3 regions of the Synechococcus sp. H55.10 genome follow, and region 1 is predicted to be linked to each of the others. Evidence: predicted binding sites of a transcription regulator. Region 1 holds the regulator's gene; each other region holds the start of a gene.
The links. The regulator NtcA, encoded in region 1, controls nitrogen genes in cyanobacteria. The targets are predictions, from matches to a motif close to GTANCNNNNGNTAC.
Positions count from the first base shown of each region.

Region 2: a site for NtcA is predicted at 4,071-4,084, ahead of fmdA (formamidase). Genes of this name have one in related genera too.
Region 3: a site for NtcA is predicted at 5,032-5,045, ahead of NW858_RS10475 (ferredoxin--nitrite reductase). Genes of this name have one in related genera too.

Region 1 covers NZ_JANSJJ010000155.1:91,047-101,280, forward strand. Annotated here, with positions in the region: gene NW858_RS09990 (prolyl oligopeptidase family serine peptidase) at 26-2,092, shown strand; gene eno (phosphopyruvate hydratase) at 2,079-3,362, opposite strand; gene ntcA (global nitrogen regulator NtcA) at 3,553-4,227, opposite strand; gene NW858_RS10005 (M61 family metallopeptidase) at 4,517-6,379, shown strand; gene NW858_RS10010 (hypothetical protein) at 6,429-7,733, shown strand; gene NW858_RS10015 (hypothetical protein) at 7,764-8,651, opposite strand; gene psbV (photosystem II cytochrome c-550) at 8,958-9,500, shown strand; gene psbV2 (photosystem II cytochrome PsbV2) at 9,500-10,024, shown strand; gene NW858_RS10030 (HD-GYP domain-containing protein) at 10,170-10,234, shown strand, end outside.
Region 2 covers NZ_JANSJJ010000183.1:35,857-46,090, forward strand. Annotated here, with positions in the region: gene NW858_RS11030 (HD domain-containing protein) at 49-1,764, opposite strand; gene thrS (threonine--tRNA ligase) at 1,941-3,752, shown strand; gene fmdA (formamidase) at 4,164-5,369, shown strand; gene NW858_RS11045 (FmdB family zinc ribbon protein) at 5,435-5,710, shown strand; gene malQ (4-alpha-glucanotransferase) at 5,937-7,538, opposite strand; gene NW858_RS11055 (polysaccharide deacetylase family protein) at 7,655-8,527, opposite strand; gene pyrE (orotate phosphoribosyltransferase) at 8,557-9,177, opposite strand; gene NW858_RS11065 (GTP-binding protein) at 9,191-9,736, opposite strand; gene NW858_RS11070 (protoglobin domain-containing protein) at 9,795-10,234, opposite strand, start outside.
Region 3 covers NZ_JANSJJ010000164.1:7,585-17,818, reverse strand. Annotated here, with positions in the region: gene NW858_RS10490 (nitrate ABC transporter ATP-binding protein) at 1-895, opposite strand, end outside; gene ntrB (nitrate ABC transporter permease) at 977-1,912, opposite strand; gene NW858_RS10480 (CmpA/NrtA family ABC transporter substrate-binding protein) at 2,057-3,361, opposite strand; gene NW858_RS10475 (ferredoxin--nitrite reductase) at 3,422-4,975, opposite strand; gene NW858_RS10470 (phosphoglucomutase/phosphomannomutase family protein) at 5,358-6,761, shown strand; gene NW858_RS10465 (hypothetical protein) at 7,334-8,140, opposite strand; gene NW858_RS10460 (hypothetical protein) at 8,505-9,194, opposite strand; gene NW858_RS10455 (hypothetical protein) at 9,528-10,234, shown strand, end outside.

The sequences.
Region 1 (10,234 bases):
ATTGGCCTTTCGCTGCTCCGTCCCTATGTTTAACTACCCGCCCAGCCATCCGGATCCCACCGTTGTCGATGTCTACCATGGGCAGCCGGTGCCGGATCCCTATCGCTGGCTGGAAGATCTGGATTCTGAGCAGACGCGGGCCTGGATCGAGGCGCAAAACCGGCTAACTTTTGACTATCTGCAGCGGATCCCGGCGCGGCAGCGGCTCCTGGAGCGCCTGACCCAACTTTGGAACTACGAAAAATACAGCCAGCCCTTCAAAGAGGGCGGCCGCTACTTCTACTTCAAAAACGACGGCCTGCAAAACCAGAGCGTTCTCTATACCCAAGAAAGCCTGGAGGGCGAAGCCCGGGTTTTGCTGGATCCCAACACCCTCTCACAAGACGGCACCGTGGCCCTCTCAGGCATTGCCATCAGCCGCGACGGGCGCTACCTGGCCTATGGCCTCTCCCGCTCCGGCTCCGACTGGCAGGAGTGGAAGGTGCGGGACATTGCAACAGGAGAAGACCTGCCGGATCACCTGCGCTGGATTAAGTTCTCTGGGGCCAGCTGGACACGGGATGGGCAGGGATTTTTCTACAGCCGCTACGACGAGCCGCCCCCCGGCAGCGAGTACGAAAGCGCCAACTACTTCCAAAAGCTCTACTACCACCGCCTCGGCACCCCCCAGTCGGAAGATGTCTTGGTCTATCACCGCCCCGACCAAAAAGAGTGGGGCTTTGCTGGCGGGGTTACCGAAGATGGCAACTACCTGATCATCTCCGTCTGGCGGGGCACGGATCCCAAAAACCTCCTCTTCTACAAAGACCTACGGGATCCCAACTCGCCGGTGGTGGAGCTCATTTGCGAGTTCCAGGCCGAGTACAGCTTTGTCGGCAACGACGGCTCCCGCTTTTGGCTGCTGACGGACTTCCAGGCTCCGCGGCGGCGACTGGTGGCCCTTGACCTGGACAGCCCAGGGCAATTGCAAGAGGTGATCCCTGAGGCTGAGGAGACCCTGCAAGGGGTTAGCCTCATCCACAATCAATTTGTTGCCTTCTACCTCAAAGACGCCCACACCCAGATCAAGACCTTTGCTTTAGACGGCACCTACCTGGGGGAAATCCCCCTGCCGGGGCTGGGATCCGCCAGCGGCTTTGCTGGCAAGCGCTACGACACTGAGACCTTCTACACCTTCACCAGCTTCACCACCCCGCCCACCATCTACCGCTACGACTTCACCACCGGCAGCAGCACCCTCTTTCGCCAACCGCAGGTGGATTTCGATCCCCAGGCCTATGAGGTGCAGCAGGTGTTCTACGCCAGCAAAGACGGCACCCGCATTCCCATGTTCCTTGTCCACCGCCGTGGCCTAGCGCGGACAGGGGATCACCCCACCCTGCTGTACGGCTATGGCGGCTTCGGCATCTCTCTGACCCCCAGCTTCTCGGTGGGCCTGGTGGCCTGGCTGGAGATGGGGGGAGTTTACGCCCAGCCCAATTTGCGTGGCGGCGGCGAATATGGGGAAGCCTGGCACCAGGCGGGCACCAAGCTCAACAAGCAAAAGGTCTTCGACGACTTCATCGCCGCGGCTGAGTGGCTGATGGCCCATGGCTACACCAACCCCTCGAAGCTGGCCATCGCCGGCGGCAGCAACGGCGGCCTCTTGGTGGGGGCCTGCCTGACCCAAAGGCCGGAGCTGTTTGCCGCGGCCCTGCCCGCTGTGGGGGTGTTCGACATGCTGCGCTTTCATAAGTTCACCATCGGCTGGGCCTGGGTCTCGGAGTACGGATCCCCGGAAGACCCGGAGGAATTCAAGGCCCTCTACGCCTATTCCCCCCTGCACAACCTCAAGCCCGGCACCGCCTATCCCGCCACCCTGATCACCACAGCAGATCACGACGACCGGGTGGTGCCGGCCCACAGCTTCAAGTTTGCTGCTGCCCTGCAGGCGGCACAGGGGGGATCCCAGCCCATCCTCATTCGCATCGACACCAAAGCCGGCCACGGGGCCGGCAAGCCCACCACCAAGCTCATTGAAGAGACCGCCGACCGCTGGGCCTTTTTGGTGCAAGTGCTGGGGAGGGATGGAACGGGAGTTAGCGAGCTTTAGGGCCCAGGCCCACCCGGCCGGCATAGACTGCCGCTTCCCCCAGCTCGTCTTCGATGCGCAACAGTTGGTTGTATTTGGCAATGCGCTCGCTGCGGCAGAGGGATCCGGTTTTGATCTGGCCGGCGCGGGTGGCCACCGCCAGGTCGGCGATGGTGGTGTCTTCTGTCTCACCGGAGCGGTGGCTGATCACAGAGCGAAAACCTGCCTGGCTAGCCAGGTGCATGGCCGAGACCGTCTCCGTCAGCGTGCCAATCTGGTTGAGCTTGATCAAGATGGCATTGGCGGCGCCGCTGTCGATGCCTTTCTGCAGCCGGGCTGGGTTGGTGACGAACAGGTCGTCCCCTACCAGTTGCACCCGCGATCCCAGTTGAGTGGTGAGGGCCTGCCAGCCGGCCCAGTCTTCCTCCGCCAGTCCATCTTCAATGGAAAGGATGGGATAGTTGGCCAGCAGTTGCTCGTAGTAATTGACCATTTGCTCGGCGCTACGGGCTTGGCCCTCGAAGTGGTACTGCCCATCCTGCAGCAGCTCGTTGGCGGCCACGTCCAGGGCCAAGGCGATATCTTCCCCCGGCCTGTAGCCTGCCTGTTCGATGGCCGTCAGCAACAGATCCAAAGCTGCCGCATTGGAGGGGAGATCGGGGGCAAATCCGCCTTCGTCCCCCACCCCGGTGGACAGCCCCTTCTGCTGTAGCACCGTCTTCAGCACCGCAAACACCTCGGCCCCGTAGCGCAGCGCCTCGCGAAAGCTGGCCGCACCAATGGGCACCAGCATAAACTCCTGGATGTCCACGTTGTTGTCGGCGTGGGCACCGCCGTTGAGCACGTTCATCAACGGCACCGGCAGCAAGTTGGCAAAAGGCCCGCCCAGATATTTGTAAAGAGGCAGGCCCACCGCTTCCGCCGCCGCTTTGGCCGTCGCCAGAGAAACTGCCAAAATGGCGTTGGCCCCCAGGCGGGACTTGTTGGGGGTGCCGTCCAGGTCGATCAGCAACTGGTCGATGCGGGCTTGGTTGAGGGCATCTTCTCCCCGCAGCTCCGACTGGATGGGGCCAAGAATGTTTTCCACCGCCCTCAGCACGCCCTTACCTCCATAGCGCTTGGGATCCCCGTCCCGCAGCTCGTGGGCCTCAAAGGTACCGGTCGAAGCGCCGCTGGGCACCTGCGCCAAGCCCGTTGCTCCGTTGGCCAGGCCCACCAGGGCTTCTAGGGTGGGGCGTCCTCGCGAGTCGAGGATCTCATGGGCGGTAATCCACTCGATGGCCGTTTCCACAGTTACACCTCAGCAATTGGCTAGACAGCTCTGGCCAAAGCCAGATCCCCCCACAGGCTAATAGATCCTTGACCGGGATCCCGTCAGCTTCCAGAAAACTTTAAGAGAGAGAACCCAAAGATTCTGCGGAGCTGCAGGGGTGAATTGAGCATTGGCTGGTTTGGGGGGCAGAGTTTAGGCCCCATCCCCTCTAGACAAAGCGGTGGCTCAGCCGCATCGGGTCGTGTACAGTGATCTTCTTCTTGTAAATGGAAATGTACTTCTTCTTGCGCAGCTCTCCCAACAGACGGGTGATGGTGACGCGGGTCGAGCCAATGGCTTCGGCAATGGCCTGGTGAGACAGCTTGAGATCAATGGTGACCCCATCCGGGCCAGGCACCCCGAAATCGCGGCAGAGGATCAGCAAAAAGCTAACCAGACGGGATCCCATATCGCGGTGAGCCAGCGTCTCGATCATCATCTCCGTTTGCAAAATGCGGGAAGACAAGCTCTTGAGCAGCAACATGGCCAGTTCGGCGTTCTCCCGCAGGGATTTTTCCACCTGCTCAATCGGCAGAGAGAGCAACTCAGCAGGCGTAAAGGCCACCGCGTGATAGAAGCGGTCGGAGCGCTGCCCTGTGATGAAGGAGAGCACCCCGAAGATGCTGTTTTCCCGTAGAAGAGCAACGGTAATTTCTTCCCCCATTTCGTAGACCCGCGAGAGCTTGACAGCTCCTTTCACCAAAAAGTAAACTCGCTCCGCCGGATCCCCAGGGAAAAAGATGGTCTTACCACGTTCAAACGTTTCGATAACCGGAGGATGGTGAGGGCCTCCCAGTTGCTTGAAGGCTGTGATCAGAGATTTTTCTGCGACGGCCACCACCATACTCATCAACCTTTTGAGGTCAGTTTATACCTAAGATCAATCCATGTAAGATCAATTTAGAAGCATTGGGCCGAGTTGCAACCCTATCGACTCCAGAATCGGCAACAATAGCCGGGTTTACCCTAAGGTAGAAGGTTCTGCCTAGGCATCTTTGTAGCATGGGCTACGTTTTTAGGTCTCGTTTCTGTTCCACAAAGGGATCCCAAGCCAAGGGTAGGATAAGGGCTATTGTCACTGGGGCCTTGCCAGCTCTGGGTGGTAGGAAGCAAGTGGTGGACTGGAAAATCCTATGGGGATCCCGGAGGCTGTTGTTGCTGCACCTTCTCAACTGAGCCGCCAGCATTTCACAGTGCGGATGCCGGAGCCGGCCAAGCATCTGCTGGAGGTGGAACTACAGATCCAAGAGGTGGATCCAGAAGTGCCTCTGCGACTGCGGCTGCCGGTGTGGACGCCGGGATCCTACCTGGTGCGGGAATATGCCCGCCATGTGCAAGAGTTTCAGGCGGCAACGGAGCAAGGGATCCCTTTGGCCTGGCGGAAGGTAGATAAGAACACTTGGGAGATCGAGCCGCCGGGCTGTTCGGCTGTGAAGGTTCGCTATCGGGTCTATGCCTACGAGCTGACGGTGCGCACCAACCATTTGGATCTCACCCACGCCTACTTCAACGGGGCGGCGCTCTTTTTCTATGTGCCCGGTCGCGAGCGGGAACCCTACACCTTGACGGTGATCCCTCCCAAGCCAGATTGGCGCATCGCCACCAGTTTGCGACCTTTGATTTCTTCTTCTGAGGATCCTGCTTCCGGCCAGTCTTTTGTGGCGGCAGACTACGACGAGCTGGTGGATAGTCCGGTGGAGGTGGGCCTGCACCAGTTGCGGTCGTTTGCAGTGGAAGGGATCCCCCACTACTTGGTGGTCTGGGGAGCGGGCACTCTGGATTTGGAGCAAGCGGTGACCGATGCCGAGAAAATTGTCCAGGCCACTGCGGCGTTTTTCGGCGGGCTGCCCTACGACCGCTACTGGTTTATTGTGCATTTGTCGGCAGGGGGATTTGGCGGCCTAGAGCACAAGTACAGCACCACCCTCAACTATTCTGGCCTGGAGCTGCATCGGCCCCAGTCCTACCGCCGCTTTTTGGCGCTGCTGGCCCATGAGCTTTTCCATGCTTGGAACGTCAAGCGGCTGCGCCCTCTGGCTTTGGAGAAAATTGACTACAACCAAGAAAACTATGTGGACTGCCTCTGGTTTTGCGAGGGGGCGACCAGCTACTACGAAAATGTCATCTTGCTGCGGGCAGGGATCCTCAGCGCCAAAGATTTTTTGCAGATCCTGGCCGAGCAAATTGGCCGGCTGCAGCGCACTCCGGGTCGGGCCGTGCAATCGCTGCGGGAATCCAGTTTCGACACCTGGATCAAACTCTACCGTCCCCACGAAAATAGCCTCAACAGCCAGGTTTCCTATTACCTCAAGGGCGCTTTGGTCTGCTGGCTGCTGGATCTGCACATTCGCCACCTTTCGGGGGGCCAGGGATCCCTGGACACGGCCATGCAGGATTTGTGGCAGCGCTTTGGCCGGTTTGAGAAAGGCTACACCCACCAAGACTTGCGGGAAGCCTTTGAGCGGGCAGCCGGCGCCGATCTTGGCCGCTTTTTCGCCGCCTATGTGGAAGGTACGGAAGAGCTGGACTACAACGCTCACCTACACCCTTTTGGCCTCACCCTCAAGGCCCACTTCAGCCGCCCTGACCCTTCCCCCTATCTGGGCCTGAACTTCAACGGCGAAGGCAACCGCATCAGCGCCGTCGAGATGGGATCCCCGGCCCAAAAAGCAGGCATCTGGGCCGGCGACGAGCTGGTGGCCTTGGATGGCTTCCGGGTAAGCGCTGCCAACTTGCCAGAACGCTTGGCGGCCTACCAGCCCCACCAGGTCATCTGCCTGAGCGTCTTCCAAGGCGATCAGTTGAAACACTTCTGGATCCCCTTGGATCCACCCCGCCCGGATGTTTACACCCTCGAAGCGTTGCCGCAACTCACTCCCACCCAGAAAGCGCTCCAGCAGGGCTGGCTGGGATCCCTGCTCGGCTCTTCGGGACAAGATACGCCTCTTCTTGAAAATTCGCTCACCTCGCCTGAGAATCTTGAAACAAGCGAGTAACCTAGTTAACTTAAACGAGAAGTAACAACAGGGGTCAGGAGCGAATCTAATGGACTTCGTTTTGGTTTTATTAATTGGGGTGGCTGTTGGTTTCTCATTGGGTGTTTACGTTGCTCGCCATTACAAGGTCAGTCCTAGACCGGAAATCTGGAAACAAGAGATCATTAGAGAGATATCTTCACACTTAAGGCAACACAGCCAAGAACTCAACAACGCCAACAAAACCTTAACCAAACTGGTCGAAGGATTGGCAGACGAGATTTCTCGGAAGTTACAGGCTACTCAAGCCGATCTCAAAGGGCTTAGATCTCGTCTTGTAGATAGTCACCAAGATTTGCTGCAAAGTTGGAGTAGGGATCTTCTGCAGGCTATATCTGTAAAGTTTTCCGAACATAATGAGCAGCTAAACGATCAGCGAGCCATCCTGGAAAACTTAGTGAAAGAAACTAAAGATATTTATCAGCGACTACAGATTGCTATCCAAAGTTCTCCCAGATTAGAGATATCCCAAACTACAGATCAGAGCTCTCAGAATGAGCAGGTTGCCAGTCATGAAACACCAGAGCCTAGGCTAACAGACGATGTACCGAGAGATAAAGAGGAGATCGCTGCCGCCGGTATATTAGAGGTCGACGTATCAAAGATAGAATCATTCTTAAGCTCAAAAAACATAAAAATCAAAAGCATAGATGTGAAAGAAAAAGAGGAAAAATTAGATCAAATAGCTGCCTTTATGGGCAATCGATATTCTTTGATTAAAAGATTCTATGGAATGATTAAATCAAATATGAATAGCGGAAACTCTTTCTCAATAAACCTTAAAGACGAGCCTCAACAAGTAATCAGCTCAACTTGCCAGGTTGCCAAAGAGTTACATGGAATCGCATTTTTAGAAGAGTACAGATACTTTAAGGCACCCAGGTATCTGTTGGTAGCAAGACCCAGTAGGTCGTCCCAAGCACTAAATTTTCTCTCAGGAAAATGGCTAGAGAGATACGTTAGGGATAAGCTGATCTGCCTTGCCGCAAGTCAAGCTGAAAAGATTGATTTCTCTTACATAACAAATGCTCAAGTTACTTTGCCGAATGGAGCTGATTTTGAAATGGATCTTTTCTTTCATATTAACGATCAATTCTACTGGGTGGAATCAAAGACAGGCGAGTACCAAGACAAAGTACAGAAGTACTCCAAGATTGCTTCTGACCTCGGTCTCCAGAAAAACCAAGTTTTCATGGTTTTAACCGATGTTAGCCAAGATGTAAAAACCGGTCTATCTTCCCTCTATCATTTATCAGTCATCAGCGTTGATGAGGTTGAGGCTACCTTTGAGGGGATCCTAAAAAGTCATCTTTGAGAAATCTGAAAGGCACCCAAGCGCATTAGCTCAAGCCACAATTTTGACAGCCTGCTCCACACACCACCAGGGATCCTCGGCAAAAGCCGGCATGGGCGTGCTGCCCGCCTTGCCCAAAATGGCCAGCCGAACTTCCCGATCCAGCCGGGATCCGGCCCCATAGGGATCCTCAGAGGGGGGTTCCAGTCTTTGTCCTAGGGGGGGCATCGCCATGATGCCCGGCTGCATACTGGTACTGCTGACCCAGATTTTGAAGCGATCCACCGCCATATCTGCGCCTTCGGGCAGTTGCATCTGGAGCAGGTAGCGGGGCCCAGAGCCGATCAGCAGGCTCTCGCTGGGGCGCAAACGAGCGGGCAGATCCGGTTGATAGGGGTAAACCAAATCCACGCTGTAGCGCCGCTCGTCAAAGACCACCACATAGACGTGCACGGGGGTGGGGGCTCTGTTGCGCAGGGCGATGGCGAGGTTGCGGCCTGCCTGGATTTGCACCTGTCCCTGGGGATCCCGCGGCAGGGGGCTCACTTCGGCAGGGGCAGAGCTGCTTGCCGGCGTTTCCAGTTGGAGAAACTCCACCTCTAGGACGCTGCTCAAAGCATCGGTGGCAGGTTGCAGGTTGAGGAGGTTGCCAAAAGCAGCCACGTGCTCCAGCAGCCGCACCAGCTTGCGGGGCAGGGCCTGTGGCTTTTTTACCGGGATCCGAAAGGCGGCCAGAGCCACTTCTTCCCCCCGCCGATAGAAGTGGTAGATGGCATCGGGCAGCATCTCTACCCGCAAGTCCGCTGCTTCCGGGTCAGTGTAGGTCAGAAGCGGCGAGGCCGGCAACGCTGCCAGCAACTCGGCAACGGGCATTTGGACTTGGCTGGGATCCGCACAGGTGAAAGCCACCCGCAACGGCTGAAATCGGACAGAGGACATGGGGGCAATCCTGCGAAAACCTGGGACGGAGTCTGGCGAGATCTCCTGCTCTATGCTGCCGGGCAAGCAAGCCAAGCTCTATATTACCCGCTCAGCTCCCCACCCCTCGACCAGGCTGCAACACAGTCAGCTCCAACAGGCCCTAGCTCCGCGATCAAGCTTAACAGCCAGGGCAAGCGGAACCGATGCGGATCCCGGATCTCGTCTGCAAATGATCTCTCAATGGTCTATTCTTGATCCTGTTGTCGGGTTTGTGGCTGGAGTGGAGCCGACCTCTCCTCTTGACTAGCTGATCTAAGGAGAACCATGTTTAGCAAAGCTTTTTCTTTTCAGAAGGTGCTGCTGCCAGGGCGTCATCGGTTGTTTGTCCTGTTCTTGGCTGCCTTGATGGCTGGGCTGAGCTGGGGACTGGCTCCAGCGTTCGCGGCCAAGGATATTCCTGCGGTGGCTCTGTCGCCCACTGAGTCCATTACCTTTACCGAAGCACAGTTAGCCCGAGGCAAGCAACTTTTTAACAAAGCCTGTGCCCAGTGCCATGTGGGGGGCCAGACCTATCCCAACCCAGATGTGAGCCTGAAGCTTTCGGATCTGGAGGGGGCAACTCCTCCACGGGATAATGTGCTGGCGATTGTGGATTACATCAAAAACCCGGTCACCTATGACGGGGCCGAATCCCTGGTTGAGTATCATCCCAACACTCAGCTTCTGAGCGAGTATCCTCGCCTGCGCAACCTCACCGATGAGGATCTGAAGTTGATTGCCGGCTATATTTTGGTGCAAGCCAAAACCTCCCCCGGCTGGGGCGGCACCAAAAGCGAAAGCCACAGCGACCTGTCGGCCTACCTCTGATGCTGCGTCTGGTTCGGAAGTTGCTTATGGGTTGTCGGATCCCGTCCCGCCTCTGGATCTGGGTCGGGATCCTGGCTGTGCTGGGGCTGGCCAGCCCGGTGGCGGCCCGCATTGACCCCTACGTGAACCAGTATTTGCGGGTGAGCGGCCCGGTGGAATTACCTCTAGACGCCACAGGGCGCACCCTCACCTTTACTCCAGAGCAGCTCACGGATGGCAAAAATCGTTTTCAGTCCGCCTGCTTGAACTGCCATGTGGGCGGCTCCACCCTGCCAGCTCCCAACATTTCCCTCTCCTTGAAGGACTTGCGCGGTGCCACCCCACCCCGAGATACGATTCAAGCTTTGGTGGAGTATCAGAGGGATCCCCGCAGCTACGATGGCTCGGATTTCAGCTATGGATGCCGCCCCGTGCCCCCTTCCTGGATGGACGACGAAGCCCTGAAAAATCTGGCTGCCTTTATTCTCAGAGCGGCTCAGGTTGCCCCCGGCTGGGGATCCCATGAGTTGATCGATGTCGGTTGAGGGTTGCCAACTGAGCTGATCCCGGCTCTTTTTCCCCAGACCACCATGCCCAGAGGACACGCGCGCCCTGGGCCGTTTGTACCCAGAAGCGGATTGCCGGGATATCTGGGTGGACCCTGTACGACGCCCCCAGAGCCTTGGATCGATGAGAGCTCAGTACAAAGACCGATGTTCTGCCTTTGGCAGTGGGATTAGCCTAGAGGTGTTGCA
Region 2 (10,234 bases), on a different contig from region 1:
AGCGGCAAAGTGTCTTCGTCTTGTTTGAAACGACTATATGCCCCTTGGCTAGACGGCTGCCTCAAAGGGATCCGCGCTGCGCTGAAGCTGGGTGGATAATTTGGGAATCACCTGCAGCTTGAACTGTTGCTCGAAGGCCTTTTTCTTCTCGTTCAAGCTCCACAGCTCCAGGGCACAGTCGTCGTTGGGATGCCTGGGATCCAAAATCAGCTCCATCTGGCGGGGGCCTTCTCCCAGAAGCTGAAAGCGGCAGTGGAGCCCTTGGATGGCCTGCAGGCGGCGGCGATCCAGAGCACAGGCCATGCGCAACAAGGGGCCGAGTTCCAACACCACTTGGCGATCCCGCTCGTCGCTGAGGCGCTGGAAGTTCTCGTGCTTCTTCTTGGGGGGCGACTTGCGGTGGTAGCGGGCCAGGTTGGCGATCACCTCCACCTCTTCTTCGTTAAAGCCCAACAGCTCCCCGTGGCGGATCAGATAGTAGGAGTGCTTGTGGTGGGCGGCATGGCTGATGAAGTGGCCGCAGTTGTGCAGCATGGCGGCCGCCCAGAGAAGAGCCCGCTCCCGGGATCCCCAGGAGTGCAGGATGCCGCGGGTTTGATCGAAAAGGCTGAGGGCAAACTCCGCCACCCGCTCGGCATAGGGGATCTCCACCTGATATTTTTCCGCCAACTTGAGGACGCTGCGCCGCCGCACCGAGCTGTGGTAGCGCAGCCGATCTTCAATGAGCCCCTGGCCGATCATCCAATCTACGATCAGCCCTTCCCGCAGCGCCCGCTCGCAAAACTGGATCCGCTCCACCCCCAGCAGGCTCATCACCTCCTCCAAGATGACCGCCCCGGCCAGGATGATCTCCCCGCGTCTTTCTCCCAGACCGGGCAGCTTTTGCCGCTCGGCTACCGTGAGAGAGCGCAGCTCTTTGACATAGCCCCGCAGGGCTTCCAGGCTGAACTCATACCCCTGCAGGCGAGTGGGGGGAGCACCCAAGCGGCGGCGGGCATCCAACTGGGCCAGGCACTCGATGGTGCCGGAGGTGCCCACCAAGGTCAGGGATCCCGGCTGTTGGGAAGCAGCAACGATGCGCCTCATCTGCTCGATGGGAGCTTCCAGCATGCCGCGGATGTGTTGTCGCAGGGCCTGCAGCTCGGCAGGGGTGGGTGGGTCGTGGCGCAAAAACGCTTGGGTCAGGCGCACCGCTCCCACCTTGATGCTGCGCAGGAACTCCGGCTCTTGGCCGTTGCCCAGAATCAGCTCGGTGGAGCCGCCACCGATATCCACCACCGCGTGCAGCCGGTTGTGGAACTCCATGGCCGAGAGCACGCCCAGGTAGATGCGGCGGGCTTCCTCCTGGCCTGAGATCAGCTCTACCCGCAGGCCCAGCTCCCGCTCGATCCGCTTCAAAAACTCCGGCCCATTGGGGGCTTCGCGCACGGCACTGGTGGCCACTGCAACAATATCTTGCACCTGAAAGCTTTCAGCAAGGCGGCAAAACCGCTCCAGAGCCACCCGCGCCCGTTCCATGGCGGCAGGCGTCAGGGCGCCTGTCTGGCTGCAAAACTCTCCCAGGCGGACGGTGGCTTTTTCGCGGGAGATGATGGTGAAGCTGGGGATGTGGGGGTTGATGCGCACCACCACCATGTGCAGGGAGTTGCTGCCCACATCGATGGCGGCGATAACCGGAGCAACTCCAGATTCAGAAGAGGAGACCGGTTTCGCTTCAGAGGCGGCGGCAGAGCGTTCGGCAAGGTTGGCGAGCGAAGAGACCATGAATCGAAGGGGTTGCCACACTTCTAGAATACTGTGTGCTTTCCCCCCTTTTTCCTGGCCGGGTTGTGGGCTGAGGTTCGAGGGGGCAATTCCCCCTGCCTGGGATCCCGTCTGCCCTGGGCTCAGCCTAAGATAGGGACACGGATAGTCGTTTTTTTGTCGTTAAGCGGGTTCCGATGTCTCAACCAGCCGCGTCGCCTCAGCAGGCCAACAGCCCTCTCAAGCTGCTGCGTACCCACGAATCTCCCAAGCTGGAGCGCATCCGCCACACCACCTCCCACGTTTTGGCGATGGCGGTGCAAAAGCTGTTTCCCAAGGCCCAGGTCACCATCGGCCCGACGACCGACTACGGCTTCTACTACGACTTTGACCATCCCCAGCCCTTCACGCCGGAAGATCTGGAGCGCATCAAAAAAGAGATGCAGGCGATCATCAAGAAAGGATTGCGGGTGATCCGCGAGGAGGTGAGCCGGGAAGAAGCCAGGCGCCGCATTGAAGCCCTCGGCGAGCCTTACAAGTTGGAGATCCTGGACAGCATCCCCGAAGGCGAGCCGATCACCATCTACCATCTGGGGGACGAGTGGTGGGATCTCTGTGCCGGCCCCCACGTGGAAAACACTAAGGAGATCAACCCCAAAGCTTTTGACCTGCTCAGCGTGGCCGGCGCCTATTGGCGGGGGGACGAGACCAAGCCCCAGCTTCAACGCATCTACGGCACCGCCTGGGAGACGCCGGAGGAGCTGAAGGAATACAAGCGGCGGCTGGAAGAGGCCAAACGGCGGGATCACCGCAAGCTGGGCAAGGAGCTGGGCCTTTTCATCTTTTCCGACGAGGTGGGGCCGGGCCTGCCCCTTTGGACCCCCAAAGGAACTACCCTGCGCTGGGTGCTGGAGGATTTTCTCAAGCAGGAGCAGCTCAAGCGGGGCTATCTGCCGGTGGTGACGCCCCACATCGCCCGCGTGGATCTGTTCAAGATCTCCGGCCACTGGCAAAAGTATCGGGAAGACATGTTCCCTATGATGGCGGAGAATGAGCAGGCGCGGGCGGCGGAGCAGGGCTTTGTCATGAAGCCGATGAACTGCCCTTTTCACATCCAAATCTATAAATCGGAGCTGCGCTCCTACCGCGATTTGCCGCTGCGCTATGCCGAATTCGGCACCGTCTATCGCTACGAACAATCGGGAGAGCTGGGAGGGTTAACTCGCGTTCGCGGCTTCACAGTGGACGACGCCCATTTGTTTGTCCGCACCGATCAATTGGAAGAAGAGTTTCTCAAGGTTGTCGATCTCATTCTGGTTGTTTTCGAGAAGCTCAGACTCAAGGATTTTCGCGCCCGCCTCAGCTTCCGCGATCCCAAATCCGATAAATACCTGGGATCCCCGGAAGAGTGGGACATGGCCGAAAATGCCATTCGGCGAGCGGTGGAGAAGCTATCAATGCCGCATTTTGAAGGGATCGGGGAGGCGGCTTTCTACGGGCCAAAGCTGGACTTTATTTTCCGCGACGCGCTGGATCGGGAGTGGCAGTTGGGCACGGTGCAGGTGGATTATCAAAACCCGCAGCGCTTTGATTTGTACTATGTAGCCGAAGACGGATCCCGGCAGCGGCCGGTGATGATCCACCGCGCTCCCTTTGGCTCGCTGGAGCGGCTCATTGGGATCCTCATCGAGGAATATGCCGGGGATTTTCCTTTCTGGCTGGCACCGGAACAGGTGCGCATTTTGCCCGTTTCCGACCAATACCTGGGCTATGCCACCCAGGTGCGGGATCACCTGCGGGAACAGGGGATCCGCGTCCACATCGATGCCGACAGCGACCGCCTGCCCAAAAAGATCCGCAACGCCGAGAAGGCCAGGATCCCCTTCATGCTCATTGTGGGAGAACAAGAACAGGCAACCGGCACAGTGAGCGTGCGCCAGCGCCACGGCCAAGACCTGGGATCCCTGACGGTGGCGGAGTTCCTGGCCCAGGCGCGAGCGCTGGACTAGCGGCGGTTAGGCTACCTGTTCCAGCAGCAGCTTCTCGTTTGAATCTGGTTGAAATGTCCATAGTCGTTTCAAACAAGGTTAAGACTCTTCGCTGCCGTCCCAAGCGCTCCGCGCCGCTGACGCGTTCGCCTTTGCCGGCAGGGGGTGTTGGTACCCCCGACCCCTCTCCCGCAAGGGGAGAGGGGAGCTAGAGATCAACCAGCAAGCTGTTTCATAACCGTTTGCAATGACTATAGTCACTTTGAACCGAGGTGAAACAGCCTGTCGATCTAAGCCGTTCTCCTGCCCATACGATTGTAGACAACAGCACTATCAACTGTAGCCCTTACTACAGTATTGCTTCCTTCATCGGAGATACACTTTTAGGCATCTGCAGCCTGACTCCAGAGCGACGGCTCAAGGATAGATCCGATGCCCAAAACGCTGTTTAAAGTTGACCTGACCAAGCCGATGGATCAACAGGATCTGCCAGGTCACAACCGCTGGCATCCTGACATCCCTGCGGTGGTTTCTGTGAACCCCGGCGAAGTCTTCCGAATTGAGTGTAAAGACTGGACGGATGGACAAATTAAGAACAACGATGATCCTTCCGACATTGAGCAGGTTGACCTAAGTGTTGTTCATGTTTTAAGTGGGCCTATTTGGGTTAACGGCGCCCAGCCTGGAGATATCCTGATCGTCGATCTGCTGGACATTGGGCCACTGCCGGGAGACGAGTGGGGGTTTACAGGTATTTTTGCCAAAGAAAATGGCGGAGGATTCCTCACCGATCATTTTCCCAATGCGGCCAAGGCCATCTGGGATTTTCAGGGTATTTACACCACTTCCAGACACATTCCTCATGTGCGCTTTGCCGGCATTATCCACCCTGGCCTCATCGGCTGCGCTCCATCCCACAAGTTGCTGGCAACTTGGAACAAGCGGGAGGCTGAGCTGGTTGCTTCGGCTCCTGATTTGCGCACTTACGGCGCGGGCCTATCTGGTAATCAGCCTGTGCTGGCCGCCTTGCCCAATCCCAAGAACGCGATTTTGGGAACCCTGCCCAAGTCAGAGTATGAGCGGGTTGCTGCCGAAGCGGCCCGGACGGTGCCCCCACGGGAGCACGGCGGTAACTGCGATATCAAAAACTTGTCTAAGGGAACACGGATCTACTTTCCGGTTTACGTGGAGGGTGCCAAGCTGTCGATGGGAGATATTCACTTCTCACAAGGGGACGGAGAGATCTCTTTTTGTGGCGCCATTGAAATGTCAGGCTATATCGATCTCCATGTTGATCTAATTAAGGGTGGCGTTGAGAAGTACGGATTGGTTAATCCCATCTTTAAGCCTGGCCCTGTAGAGCCGCGTTACTCAGAATATCTTGTCTTTGAGGGCATTTCTGTGGACGAGTTTACAGGTAAGCAACATTATATGGATGTTCACATTGCTTACCGACGTGCCTGCTTAAATGCCATCGAATATCTGAAAAAGTTTGGCTTTACGGGAGAACAAGCTTATCTCCTGCTTAGTTCTGCACCCGTGGAGGGCAGGGTGAGCGGGATCGTCGATATTCCTAATGCTTGCTGTACGGTGGCCGTTCCTACACAAATCTTCGAGATAGATATCCTACCCAGGTAAATCCTTAGCTGTTCTTAGATGTTTCGAGCCATCTTGATATCTTTCTCAAGTGTTGGAGTAAGAAGATGCCCCTGTATGAGTTTAAGTGTCAAAGCTGTGGTGAGTTTGAGTTATGGCGACCTCTGTCTCAATACCGGGATCCAGCGTACTGCCCCACTTGTAAGCAAGTGGGTAAGCGTCTTATTTCGGTTCCCATGATTCAACTTTCTAGTTCCTTGCCAGCTCCAAAGGGTGAAAGAGAACCTAAGTTGATCAGGCGGGAACAGCACTCAAACTCTGACTCAAACTCCCGAAGGTATCGACTCCAATCTTGTGGGCGACCCTGGATGTTGCATCATTAGTCGTTTGTGGGCTGGTCAGACCAGATGAAGGAGCCCTGCAGACAATAGCAGCTATCAGGAGCCACAGCCCTGCTTTATTCGGCTGGGAAGCAACATGATGAATCAGCGCTTTATTTCATTTATTGGTGATTCGTAAGGGCCGCCTTGTGGGCGAACTCGCGCCCAAAGAGGCCACTGAAGAGCGTCTGGAACTGCTGATGGGAGATACCCAGGATTTTTCAGCAGCTCAGGAAAAGTTGGGGGTAGTTTGAGAAGACCCTGTTGCCCGCTCTTGGGCCAAGGCTGCCCGCCGCTGCTCCAAGTCTTGCGGGGAGATGCGCCCGTAGGTGACGCTCAGCTCCGCCAGCCGCTGGGCCAGCTCCGGCCGCAGCATCTCCTCGCGGTAGCGCCAGGCCCAGTTGTTCTCGGCCCTGCCGGGGAAGTTCATGCGCGCCTCTGCCCCCAGGCCCATCACATCCTGCAGGGGAATGATGGCCAGGTCGGCCACGGAAGCCAGGGCCAGGCGAATCAGATCCCAGTGGATGCCGTCAGATCCCTGGCAGCCCAGGTAGCGCAACAGATTTTGTTTTTCCCACTCCGGGCGTTCTGGGTCATGAAACCAGCCCACCACGGTGTTGTTGTCGTGGGTGCCGGTATAGACGACGAAGTTGCGCTCATAGCTATGGGGCAAATAGGGGTTATCGGGCCCCGAGCCAAAGGCAAAGAGCAGCACTTTCATGCCGGGCAAGCCAAATTGATCCCGCAGTTGCAACACTTCCGGTGTGATGTCCCCCAGGTCTTCGGCAATCACCGGAATTTCCCCCAGCCGGTCGGCCAACGCCTGAAAGAAGTCGGCCCCCGGCCCTTTCTGCCACTCGCCTTCTACTGCTGTTTCCGCCTCGCCAGGGATGGCCCAGTAGCTCTCGAAGCCGCGGAAGTGGTCGATGCGGACGCAATCCACCTGCTTGAGAATGGCCTGGATGCGCCGGATCCACCAGTCGTAGCCGCGAGCCTTGAGCACCTCCCAGTTGTAGAGAGGGTTACCCCAGCGCTGCCCAGTGGGGCTGAAATAGTCGGGGGGCACGCCGGCTACCTGCAGGGGCCGTCCCTGCTCATCCAGGTGAAACAGCTCGCGGTTGGCCCACACATCGGCACTGTTGGGGGCGACATAGATGGGCAAGTCGCCGATCAGCCGCACCTGATGCCGATGGGCATACTCCCGCAGGGATCCCCACTGTTGGGCAAATAGGTATTGCCAAAACATCTGTTGGGTAATGGCATCGGCATAGCGGTCGCGGGCCTCTTGCAAGGCCAGGGGATCCCGTTGTGCCAGGGCCGGATCCCATTGGGTCCACTCCTGGTCACCATACACCTCTTTGAGGGCCATGAACAGAGCGTAGTCCGGCAGCCAGTCGGCCTCGGCAGCACAGTAGGCTTGAAAGGCTTCCCAGTCGGCGGCGGTGGCCTTGTCTTTGAAAGTGGCCCAGGCGCGGCGCAACAAGCCCAGCTTGAAGGGGATCACGGCTTCGTAGTCCACCCGCTCGCCATTCCCCGCCTGGATGGCCGGCCATTGGGGCAGATCCTGCCAGCCGTTGGGTTCCAGCCAACCGGCTTTGACCAGCAGCTCTGGGCTAATCAGCAGCGGGTTGCCGGCAATGGCAGAAAAGCTCATGTAGGGGGAGTTGCCCCAGCCGGTGGGCCCCAGAGGCAGCACCTGCCAGAGGCGCTGGCCGCTCTCCACCAGAAAATCCACAAACCGGTAAGCAGCCGGCCCCAGATCGCCAATGCCAAAGGATCCCGGTAGCGAGGTGGGGTGCAAGAGGATCCCGCTGAGTCTGCCCATGCGCATGGCTAAGCCTTTTTGCCCTGAGTGGTTTCACCGCCTATCGTGTCACTTTTGCAGCCCGATGGACAGCTCCAGAGGAGACAAAGTCCCAACCAAGTTGCAAAGGTGCCGGGATCCCGTCAGGCCATCTCAGGTGCAGGGCAGGCTTGGGCATACCAGTTGTAGAGGCCATCGCCGGTGGTGAGCCAAGTGTGGGGACGGGATTGGATGTGCTGCAGCGCTTTTTTCAGGGATCCCATGCGCAGAGGCTGCCCGACGATGAAGGGGTGCAGGCCAATGGCCATGATGCGGGGGGAGCGTTCCCCATCCTGCCAGAGGCGGTCGAACTGGTCGATGAGCGCTTGGGCAAAGGTTTCTGCCGGCAGGCGGGCGCTGAGACAGAGGCTGATGTCATTGGCCTCTAGCGTATAGGGGATCCCCAAGAGGGGGCCGGCGGCAGTCGGGAACCAATAGGGTTGATCGTCGTTCACCCAGTCGGTGGTGTAGCGGATCCCGGCAGCCTTGAGCAAGTCAAAGGTGTTCTCGCTAACGGAAAACCCCGGCGTCAGCCAGCCCCAAGGCCGGGAGCCCGAAACCTGCTCCAACAGGGACAAGCTGCGCTCGATCAGCTCTTGTTCGGCTGCGCGGGCCAGGCCGCTGTGGCCGGTGGAGTTGTTCCAGCCATGGGCCAGCACCGACCAGCCGTAGTGGCGGATCCCTTCGATGATGGGGGGGTAAAGCTCTACCATTTCCGCGTTCAGGGCGGCAGTTACCGGGATCCCCAGCTCGGCAAACAGCTCAAACAAGCGCCAAATGCCCACCCGATTGCCGTAGTCCCGCCAGCCGTAGTTGGCGATCTCAGGAGAGCTGGTGAGATGGGGTTGAATGGCCGTGCCCAGCCTGCCGAAGGTGAAGTGCTCGATGTTCATGACCACGTAGACGGCCACCCGCGCCTGATCCGGCAGGCTCGGCAGCTCGCGGCTGGGCAGAGCTGAGTAGGCAGGCGGCAGCATCCCCCTCTCTCCAGACACTCCATACCACCTTAGCGGGCCAGCCGGCCTTTCGATTCCCCGGCAAAGGACAAAGCCCGCACCTCTTCCAGGGTAAACAGGCGACGAAACGGGATCCCCATCTCGCGGCAGCGGTCTTCTGCCCCTTCCAGCCGATCCACCAGCGCCAGGATCCCTTCCGCCTGATAACCTGCTGCCCGCACCCGCTCGACAGCCTTCAAGGCCGAGCCGCCGGTGGTCACCACATCTTCCAAGATCCACACCCGGCTGCCCGCCGGCAACTCCGGCCCCTCAATCCAGGCCTGGGTGCCGTGACCTTTGGGCTCTTTGCGCACGATCAGGGCAGGTAGGTTGGCAGGCTCAGCGTGCAGAGAAGCCAGGCTCACCGCCGTCACCAGCGGATCCGCCCCCAGCGTCATCCCGGCCACAGCTTCGGTTTCGGGAGGCAACAGCCGATGGAGCAGGGATCCCACCAGGTAGGCACCCTGGGGATGAAGGGTGACCGGCTTGCAGTTGATGTAGTAGGGGCTCTGTTGCCCAGACGTGAGAGTAAAAGATCCCTCCCGGTAAGCCAGTTGAGCAAGGAGATACAAGAGTTTCTCCCGCGCTTCCTCTGAAGAAAGGGTCAGGGGAGAGCAATCGAGAAGCAGCACAGCAGGGATCCCCTCAGACAACCACCTGAGCCATCAGTTGCTCGACCAGCAGAAGCAGTGTGTTGGCAACAGAAGCCGGCTCTTGGGCATTCAACGTGGCGTAGGGAATTGAGCCATCTTGAGGGTTCAAAAGCAACAAAATATCTTCTGGATCCCAGGCATTGGGGTGATCGACATGGGTGATCCCGATAACCGAGGGGACATTTGTCCTCGCCTTCATAAAAGCTTGGATGGCCTGGGCATTGCGAAACTGTCCGGGCAAGTGGGCGGGCACCAAAAGGATGTACCCATGGGCGCGCTTGATCAAAATATCCCACATAAAGCTAAAACGGGCCTGGCCGGGGGTGCCGTAGAGATGCAGCCACATCTCTTCTCCCTCTTCGCCAATTCTCAGGCGGCCAAAGTCCATGCTGACCGTTGTGCTCTTCTTAAGTTCTGCCACCTCATCGGTGGCCTTGCGATCCGTGTCGACCACTTCGATCTCGCTAATGGTGCGGATAAAAGTGGACTTTCCAGCCCCCACCGGCCCGGTTACAACAATGCGGAGAATATTGTCCATAGTTAGCCTCAGTCGTAAGCCCCCAGCGCAGACCCGCCTGTACAAGCTTAATAAATATTTAAGAGGAAGCTAAGCTGGTAGCGATCAGGCGTTTAAACAAAGCCTCGCTCATGCCCGTTTCTTGCTGAACAGCGTTATAGGCCACCTCAAGATAGGCTTGCTCAATAAAGGAAAGGTCGATCATACAAACTTTGCTTAGACTCATCCGCAGCTGCTCGGGCTTGCCCTCTTTGACCAGCCGGCGGCTCACCTCCTGCACAACCGTAGCCATAGCCGGCACCACGTGTTGAGGGCCGATGCCAACCCGCACATGAACTAGGCCGATTTTCCAGCGGCGCTCGGCATACTGGGGGCCCCAGTTATCCATGCCTGTGAACATTTCCTTAAACCAGTCGGCAAAAGTCTGGCCCAGCCGCTGCCGGTTATGCTTGGCAATGACAGCCGCCATCTCGGCATCGCGATCCAAATAGCCGTAAAAGGCATCCGACATTTCTGCGG
Region 3 (10,234 bases), on a different contig from region 1:
GGGCCACCACCAGAGGGGCGCAGTCGTTGAGGGGCACAAAGCCAATTGCCAAGTTGACTTTTTCCAGCCCCCCCTTGGCGATGGCCACACGGGTAGGAGTTTTCTGGCGGGCCCGCTTTTGCTGGTTGAGAAAGTAGATCATCTCCCCCCGCAGGCTGTAGTACTCGGGGTGATTCACCACTTCCAACCGGTGGCGCGGCCGCGGAAACGGGATCCGCAAGATCTGGCCGATGCGGGCCTCCGGGCCATTGGTCAGCAGCACCACCCGATCCGAAAGCAGAAGCGCCTCATCCACATCGTGGGTAACCAAAATACAGGTGAGCTGCTCCGCCTGGGCAATCTCCATCAGTTGCTCCTGCAGGCTGCCGCGGGTGAGGGCGTCCAACGCCCCAAACGGCTCATCCAGCAGCAGCACCCGCGGGCGAATGGCCAAAGCCCGGGCAATGGCCACCCGCTGTTTCATCCCCCCCGACAGATGGGCGGGCCGCTTGTCGGCTGCCCCCTGCAAACCCACGCGGCGGATGTGCTCTTCCACGATGCGGGCTCGCTCTGCTTGGGGAAGGGATCCCAGCACCTCGTCCACGGCTAGGGCGATGTTTTCCCGCACCGTCAGCCAGGGCAGCAGGGAATAGTTCTGGAACACCACCATGCGCTCCGGGCCGGGCTCCGTCATCTGCCGGCCTTCCAGCAGCACGCCGCCGCGGGAGGGTTTTTCCAGGCCGGCGATGATGTTGAGGAGGGTGGACTTGCCGCAGCCGGAGTGGCCAATTAGCGAGACAAATTCCCCTTTTTGGATCTCCAGATGGATGTCTCTTAGAGCGGGATAAACCTCCCCATTGTCCAGGAAAAAGTCTTTGTCTACATGGTCAACTTCGATGTAGGGCTGAGTCTTCATGATGCTACCTAAGGGATCCCTTGAGATTCATTTTTGAAAAGTGAGCAAACTGTCAGCAGCCAACTCCGGGCTCAGTCCAACCTAGTGATCCTCGGCAACCACCAGCGAGCCAATCCAAGCCGTAACCCGATCCAACAAAAGGCCAACCAGGCCGACATAGATCAAAGCCACAATAATTTCGCTGATGCGGGAGCTATTCCAGGCATCCCAAATGAAGAAGCCGATGCCCACCCCGCCAACCAACATTTCTGCAGCCACAATCGCCAGCCAAGAGAGGCCCACCCCGATGCGCAGGCCGGTAAAGATGTAGGGCACCGTGGCCGGAAAGACAATCTTAAAGAAATACTTCCAGCCGGACATGCGTACAATTCTGGCCACATTGCGGTAGTCCTGTGGGATCCGCTGTACACCGGCAATGGTGTTGATCAAAATGGGCCAGAGGGCCGTGATGAAGATAACAAAAATGGCGGAGGGGTTGGCATCGCGAAAGGCGGCCAAAGAAATCGGCAGCCAAGCCAGAGGTGGCACCGTGCGCAACACCTGAACAATGGGATCCAAAGCCTCATGCAACCAGCGGTTGACCCCGATCACCATGCCGCCCAAAACCCCCACCAGACTGGCCAAGAAAAACCCAATGAACACCCGCTGCAGGCTGGCCCAGATTTGCCAGAACAGTCCTTTGGCGTTGCCGCCGTAGTCAAAAAAGGGATCTTTAATGAGGGGATCCCAGGTGTCCTGCCAAACTTGGAGCGGGGTGGGCAGGTTGGCGCCGGGCCGGCTGTAGAGGATTTGCCAGAGCAGGAGCACGATGAAAATTGCCGTAGCGGGCAAGAGAATGCGGCGCAGCGCTTGATGGATCCGGACTCGTTGCCTCCAAGCGGATCCAGAGCTCGTGGCAGAAGGGATCCCGGCATGGGCCTGAAGAGAGGCACCTTGGCTCAGCAGCCAACGGCCTAAGCGGATGAGCAAAGGGAAGAGGTGGTAGCTCGCCTTCAAAGCAAAGTGGAGAACACGCATAGTTGTTTGGGAGTAAGGCTATTGTCAAACGTCAGCTTAGGGGAATCGCGAGAGAGAAGGGGTTTCATTTGAACAGGTCTGGGGTTTCTTAGGGAAATTGAGGGATCCCTTCTCTCTCGGACAGGGGGTTTGCAGTAGTTCAGGTTAGGCCAGCTTCTTGATGGCCAATTTCTCCAGATAGGCAGCCGGATTTTCGGGATCGAACTTCACCCCATCGAAGAAGGTTTCCACGCCGCGAGAGGTGCTGGGGGGAATGGCGGCCTCTTGGCCAATGGCTTTGGCGGCCTCGCGCCAGAGATCTTCTCGGTTGACCTTGTCCACCAGGGCTTTGGTATCCGTGTCGGCGGGCAGATAGCCCCAGCGGATGTCTTCGGTCAGGAACCAAAGGTCGTGGCTCTTGAAGGGGTAGGAAGCATTGTCTTGCCAGAACTTCATCAGGTGGGGGCTGTTTTGCACCACTTTGCCGGTGCCGTAGTCAAAGGTGCCTTTGGCGCGACCCAAGATATCGGCCACAGGAACCCCCAGCCAGCGGCGGTCGCCGATGATCCGGCACATTTCCTCTTTGTTCTCCATTTGGTCGCACCAGATCTGGGCTTCTTGCACCGCCTTCAACAGCGCCAAGGTGGCTTTCGGGTGGGCATCCACCCAGTCAGCCCGCAGAGCAAAGGCTTTCTCAGGATGGCGATTCCACAGCTCGCCGGTGGTGAGGGCGGTATAGCCCTCTTTTTGGTTCACCAGTTGAGCATTCCAAGGCTCGCCCACACAGAAGGCTTCCATCGTTTTGGATTTCATGTTGGCCACCATCTGGGGCGGCGGCACCACAATGACAGAGACATCGCCATTGGGATCGATCCCGCCGGCGGCCAGCCAGTAGCGCATCCACAGGTCGTGGGTGCCGCCGGGGAAGGTTACCGCGCATTTGGGATCCCTGCCGGCAGCTCGCGCTTCCGCAAACTTGGCTTTGAGGGGGGAACTATCCAGGCCAATTTGCAAATCCCGGTACTCGTTGGCAATGCTGATGCACTGACCGTCCAAGTTCAGGCGGGCCAGAATGTACATCGGTACCGGCTTGCCATCGGTAACTTTGCCGGTGGTGATGAGATAGGGCATGGGGGTGAGAATGTGCGCCCCATCGATGCCGCCAGCAGCGGATCCCAGCACCAAGTTGTCGCGGGTGGTGCCCCAAGAGGCCTGCTTGACCACCTCCACGTCCTTCATGCCGTACTTGTCAAAAAACCCCTTCTCTTTGGCGATGATCAGGGGGGCGGCGTCGGTGAGAGCAATGAACCCCAGCTTGGCCCGCGGGGTCTCGGGAGTATCGGCCTGGGCCACCCAGTAGCCCTGACCCAAAGATTGCGATTGGGCGCGTGGGATCCCAGCCGCGGCTGCTCCTGCTGCCAGGGCGGCTGCCCCGGCCAAAAATTGGCGACGGGAGAACAGTTTAGACATCGGAACCTCCAAGATTTTGAACGACGCAGAGAGAAAACCTTCCCCAGACTTGGCCCCTACTTAGCAAGCCATCACGGGGGAAGAAGCAGTTTGAGCAGCCGATGGACGCTGGCGCGGCCTGGCCCCGAAGTGCTCAATCAGCAGCTCCACCAAGACGGGCTTGAGGTCTTCGCAAGGGATCCCTCGACGCACACATTCGCCCAGCTTGGCGTCTTTGCCCACTTCTCCCCCCATGTAGATGTCCACCGCTTCCACCGGCTTGCCGTCCTTGCGGGCGGTGGTGCCCATTAGGCCGATATCGGCCACCTGGGGCTGGCCGCAGGAGTTGGGGCAGCCCGTCCAGTGGATGCGCACCGTCTGCGGGATCTCCAGCTCGGCTTCCAGCTCTTCCATTAGAGCCACAGCGCGGTTTTTGGTCTCGATGAGGGCAAAGTTGCAGAACTGGTTGCCCGTGCAGGACACCAGCCCCCGCTGCAAGGGCCCTGGGTTGGGGGAGAACTTTTTCAAGAGCGGCTCTTTAAGCAGCGGCGCCACCCGCGAATCGGGCACATTGGGGATGAGCACGTTCTGCTCCACCGTCAGCCGCAGCTCCCCGGAGCCGTATACCTCCGCTAGGCGGGCCAGCTCCATCATCTCCAGGGCATTCAGCCGTCCCACCGGCACGTGCAGGCCAACGAAGTTCAAGCCCGGCTGCTTCTGGGCATGCACCCCCAGGAGATCCCGCTTCTGCCAGACCACCTCATCTTTTTCCGCCGCTCTGGACAGCGGATGGCCGATCTGCCGCTCCACAGCCGCCCGAAACTTCTCCAGGCCCCACTCGTCAATGAGCCACATCAGCCGCGCCTTCTGCCGGTTGGCCCGCAGGCCGTGATCCCGGTAGACCAGCAGCACCGCCTCGCACAGAGGAACCACATCGCGCGGATCCACCCAGACATCCAGCCCGATGGCCTCGGCACAGCGGCGGGCCGAAAAAAAGCCCCCCACCAAGACGTTGAAGCCCAGCTTGCCCGCTTTGAAGGCCGGCACAAAGGCCAGGTCGTTGATCTCCGCATGAACGGAGTTGTCGCGACAACCGCAGATGGCGATGTTAAACTTACGCGGCAGATTGGTGAAGGAAGGGTTGCCCTCGCCGTTGTTGGTTACCATGTCCTGCACCTTGCGGGTGAGGCCGCGCACGTCAATCAGCTCATCTGGGTCAATGCCCGCGAGGGGGGATCCCGTAATGTTGCGCACATTGTCCATGCCCGACTGGATGCTGGTTAGGCCCACCTCCTTCAAGTAGCCCAAGATCTGGGGCATCTCCTCGATGGGGATGCCGCGCAGTTGCAAGTTCTGCCGGGTGGTGATGTCGGCTACGCCATCTTTTCCATAGGGATGGATGATCGCCGCCAACATCCGCATCTGGCCGCTGGTCAGGATCCCATTGGGCAGGCGCAGCCGCAGCATAAACTGGCCGGGCGTGCGCTTGCGAAAGAAGATCCCCAGCCACTTGAGGCGGTGATCCCGGTCGTCTTCAGGGATGTTCTCCCAGCCCATGCGGGCAAACGCTTCCAGCTCGGCTTTGACCGCCAGCCCGTCCTTTTCGCTTTTGAGGCGCTCAAATTGGTTCGCCATCGTCGCTGCCGTAGGGTAACACCGGCTACCTTAGCGATGGCCAACCGTTAACTTTGGTATTTGCCGTTACATTTTGTAACAAGTTATGCCGTTTTGTCATTTTCCAATTGCGGTTTGTGCATAAAAGTAGGCTTGCAAAGGTGAGGCACAGTCATTTCAAGCAGCAATGAAACGTTTCTCTGCATCCTCATGGCTATGCAACGCTGTCGTGAACGCGCTGCTCTAACCCCCCTCTCCCTTTGGGAGAGGGGCTGGGGGTGGTCGCGTGAGCGGCGCGGAGCGCTTGGGCCATCCCTCAGGGAGAGGGGCTGGGGGTGAGGGCTGGGCGGTCTGGATCTGGCTCTGCCGTGCTATGTGTAGTCGAGGTCGATTTTGGTGAACTATGGCCGGCAACTCTATTCGCTTTGGTACCGACGGCTGGCGAGCCGTGATCGCCGACGGCTTTACCTTCCAGAACTTGGCTATTGCCGCCCAGGCCAGCGCCCAGGTGTTGGCCCGCACCTATCCCGGCGCAGGGATCCTGATCGGCTACGACAACCGCTTTCTCTCTGAACGCTTTGCTGCCCACGCTGCCGAGGTGGTGGCGCGGTTGGGGATCCCGGTTTATCTCTCTGCCTGTGCTGCCCCGACGCCGGCCTTCAGTTGGGCAGCCAAGGAGCGCGGCTGCCATGGAGCCTTGGTGATCACCGCCAGCCACAACCCGCCCCACTATTCCGGCCTCAAAGTCAAAGGCGGCTTTGGCGGCTCCGTGCCCCCGGAGGTCACCGCTGCCATCGAGCAGGAGCTGCACCACCTGCAACCGCTGGGATCCAACTCCGCCCCCATCCACACCTGGGATCCCTGGCCTGGCTACCTGGCTCAGCTCAGCCGCTTTGTGGATCTGGAAAAGCTCAAAGGCTCCCCGGCCAAGATCTGGGTAGATGTCATGTTTGGCTCCGGGGCTGGGGGCCTCAAGCGCCTCTTGGGAGAGAAGGTAATTGAATTGCAGGCGCATCGGGATCCCTTGTTTGGCGGGTTCTCACCGGAGCCGCTGCCGCAAAACCTGCAGACCTCTGCCCAGATCATCGCGGCGGATCCCGCCCCGTTAAAGATGGGTCTGGTCTTCGATGGCGATGCCGACCGCATTGCCGCCCTCGATGGACAGGGGCACTTTCTCAGCCCCCAGATCCTCATTCCCATCCTGATCGACCACTTGGCGGGGCGACGCGGCCTGCGGGGCGAAATCGTCAAAACCATCAGTGGCTCGGAGCTATTCGTCAAGGTGGCGGAGCGCTATGGCCTGCCGGTTACGGAAATGCCTGTGGGCTTCAAATACATCGCCGAGCGCATGCTGACCACCCAGGTGTTGCTGGGGGGAGAAGAATCCGGCGGCATCGGCTACCTGGGCCACATCCCCGAACGGGATGCCCTCCTCTCTGCTCTGTACTTGATTGAGGCCGTCACCGAAACCGGGCAAGATCTGAGCGCCCTTTACCGAGCTTTGCAGGAACGGGAAGGATTTAGCTCGGTTTACCAGCGCCGCGACCTGCACCTGGCGGATCAAAACCAACAAGTCAGGCTATTTCAACAGTTGCAGGCGGATCCCCCGTCTGAGATTTTGGGGCAGAAGGTGATTAAGCATTTCGACAAAGACGGCCACAAGTTTACCCTTGCCGACGGCAGTTGGGTCATGATCCGCGGCAGCGGCACCGAGCCCCTGCTGCGGCTTTACTCCGAAGCCAAAACCCCAGAAGCAGTCAATCATCTGCTGGATTGGGCAGCCGGCTTGGTCAACACAAAGGGATAGCTTGGTAGCTCCGCACTTTAGTGCGGGGAAGAAAAGCCCGTAAGCAACTTTAGATGCTTGCCAACGGTGCTCACAGGCAGTATGTCTGTCGATGAGGTGCACCGTTTCCAGGCGAGCACCTACCACGATGAAAAACCCGACCGGTGACAAACGCCCAGGAGATAGCAACGTCTCAGCCAACCTGCAAGGACTCCGTCCCGCTGACGCGAACAGAAAAGTAAGCAGAACTTTGGCGCCTTGCCTTAAGGAACTGTGTAGCGGCGTCTTGACAGCACCTTTGCGACTCCGTTTCTGGGCTACGTAAGAATTCCTCGCCTCTAGGCGGGGAGAGTGTCAAAACAGCTTCCCACCCCAAATCATCTTTTTAATTCCTATAAACAGGAGCCGGGGGCGATCGCGGCAGCACCACGGAGCGCCATCCCTAGCTCCCCTCTCCCCCAGGGAGAGGGGGCGGGGGTGAGGGCCCCAGGGAGAGGGGTCGGGGGTGAGGGGTTGGGGGTGGTCGCGCTAGCGGCGCGGAGCGCTTGGGCCCCTGGGAGAGGGGTCGGGGGTGAGGGAATTCTCAACCGACCCTAATTGAAAGTCACAGTAGCTGTGTTAGAAATTACTGATTGCGCCCCACTGCTGAAGAGAGTGACGGGTGGGTTGGTATAAGTCGTTGGTGGCGGAGGCGGAGGCGAGATCTGTTCCACAGATACAGAAACCACGCAGGAGGAATTCGGAGCCAGAGTTCCACCTTGAAGGGCAATTGTGGTTGAAGGAATTGCTGGTTGTAGTAGAGAACCAGGAATGCTGGGGTTTGCCGTGAGCGTGCCACCGCACGTATTTAAAGTAACTACATTCGTTTCAGTAATTCGCAAACCACCTGGCAAAGCATCTATAAAGCTAAGTCCAGACAAAGGTACAGGAGCATTGTTGGTGATGGTAAAGATAACGGCTACAGTGCCGCCTGTTGTTGCTGTGATAGGGCTAAACTCTTTGGTAAATATTGGAGCAGGAACTTGGTTTACGGTTAGGCTGACAGGTGCGCTTTGAGCGGCAGGAGCCTGGTTGCTGGTGAGCGTTGTGGCAGGGTTCGTGTAAGTGCCCGTATTTGTAGCAACCACCTGAACGCTTATCAAGCAGCTTGAATTGGGACTAAGCTGGCCGCCGGTCAGAGAAATAAAGCTTCCATTTGCAGGGGCGCTTGCAGTTCCCCCACAGGTATTGTTGAGGCCAGGGACGGCAGCAACGGATAGCCCTGCCGGCAAGATTTCCGCAAAGCTGAGGCCGGTCAGTTGGATGCCGGAGTTGTTGGTGATCGAAAAACTTAAAGTAACAGGAACACCCACCGAAGTCGTGCTCGGACTAAAGCTCTTGGTAAAGGTTGGAGCAGCCAAGGGGGCCGGAGGCAACCCAACAATGCTGGGAGAAGGGTTGGGGCTGGGCAAGGGCGGGATCGTCGGCGCCGAGACGGGAGGGGGCACGAGAGGGCTGGGCTGGGTTGGGGGAGCAGCTCCAACGGGAGGAGTAGCCGGCACTCCCACGCCAGTTCCGCCGGGTTCTACACTTGGGTTTTGCACAGGAAAGATCGGCCCAGGTATAAAGCTGGTTGCATTCTTATCCTTCGCCTGTTGGCAAGCCGTCAGCAAACCAACACAGAGGCAAGCCAAAACCCCAGCCAGCTTTCCGGTTTTCATTCCCTCATCCTCCTGACCTTAAATCTCTCGCAGCAATTAAACACTGCCCTTAGCCAGCTTCACGCTAGGTAGCCTGAGCGCGTGCCTCTAATCTTAGGGCTTGGCCAAACGAATCGCGAATGACCAGGATCACCAAAACCCTTTCTCCGGTAGCAACGTTGGCATTGTAGGCCACCAGATCAGCCGGGAAGGTAAAGCCATTGGTGAGGGTGATCCCGTCGGTTCGGTCGGCGTAGCTGTTGCCTCGGCCTATGAGCGTATTCCTAAACTGCTCGATGGCTGTCGGCAAGAAAATGCCGGTAATATCTGTGCCGCGGCTGATGTTGAAAAACTGCAGCTCTACGCTGGCAATGACCCCTGGCACCAACAAGCCGCGCAAGGTAACTGTTACAAAAGCGGATCCCACTGGGTTAATCGGAACAGGGTTTGGCGGGGTAGACGGGGTAGAGAGCAAAAGGTTGAATTCCCCATTTGGAGCTGGCCGTAGACTGGGTGGATCCGGCAGGTCAGGCTGAATGGGTGGCGGCGTGATGGGGGCAAAGTCTGGCCCAGGGCGGAAGGTGATGGGTGTGAGGTTGGGCGAGATCGTGGGGGCTACGGCCACGGGAGGAGGCGTGGATCCATCGGCGGTCAAGAGGGGTGGCAGGCCGCCCGTAGTCTCGCTGCTGCAGGCAGTGGCTAGCGCCAGCGAAGCCCAAGTTGCCAGAAGAGAAAGGCCGCCACGGCCAGGGCCTGAGCCAGAACGTCGTTTCATCGGGGAATTCTCCACTCACTCACACCACAGCAAATCCTTCCGCCAATGTCCAGCCGGGATCCACTGAATCTGCCCCTGTGCATGGGCAAGATTATGAGGGATCCCGTTTCAAAGGCGGATGCCTGCTGTTAGTTCTACTGCATCTTGGGGCGTTGTCAAGCAAGCGGAAAAGCAAATCCAAGAAATTTTTTCGGAAATGGCCCATCCCCTAGATATGGGGTATCATAGCCTCAAACAGGGGCGGCCAGCTTACCTGTAGCGTTGGGGTTGGGTGCCTTTTCCTCCATTTTGTGTGTGGATTTCCCCAGATTAGGGTGTGTGAGGCAGTGCCGTATGAACTTCAAAGGTCGCTCATTGGCAGTTTTGTGTGGAGTCTTGCTCCTAGGTGGCTGCGGTCAAATTGACGAATCCCCCGCCTTGCCGGGGCCTGTCCAGGTGGATCCCACGGCGTTTGTCTCGGCGCAGGAGTACCGCTTTACCCCCGGCTCAGTGCTGGAGACCACTAGCCTGCGGCTAGACTACGTCAACCCAAAATTTGACAACGGGATCCCTGTGCGGAACAGCGGCTTTCAAGGCAGCGGAGAAGCCCGCATTACCAACGTAGAGGCCCGCATTCTGCCGGTCAATGAGATCCCAGCCAATGAACTGACAATTGACTCAACCCTTCGCTCCAGCACACTGGCCATCCAGATTGCCCGATCCACGCCGCTGGTGAATCTCATCGCCTTCGGCCCCAACGACGGCAGGCTATCTACGCAATTCAGCATTGCCGGGCTGGTTGCCCTTTCGACAAACCCCAACGACCAGCGCATTCGAGTCAACACAACCTTTAGAGCTGCCGATCCGGATACGGAAACTGTTTTAACTTTAACCGTGCGCCGCATCTTGGTTAGCCGCAATGGCAACCAAGTCGTCTTAGAGGGAGATTCTTCTCTCATTGTCCCTACCGTGGGAGTACTCTATGAAGATCCCGGCCCTAATGGCAACCCACCGGCAGGATCCTTTGTCAATCCTCCCCCACCTCAAGGGCCTGTCACTGC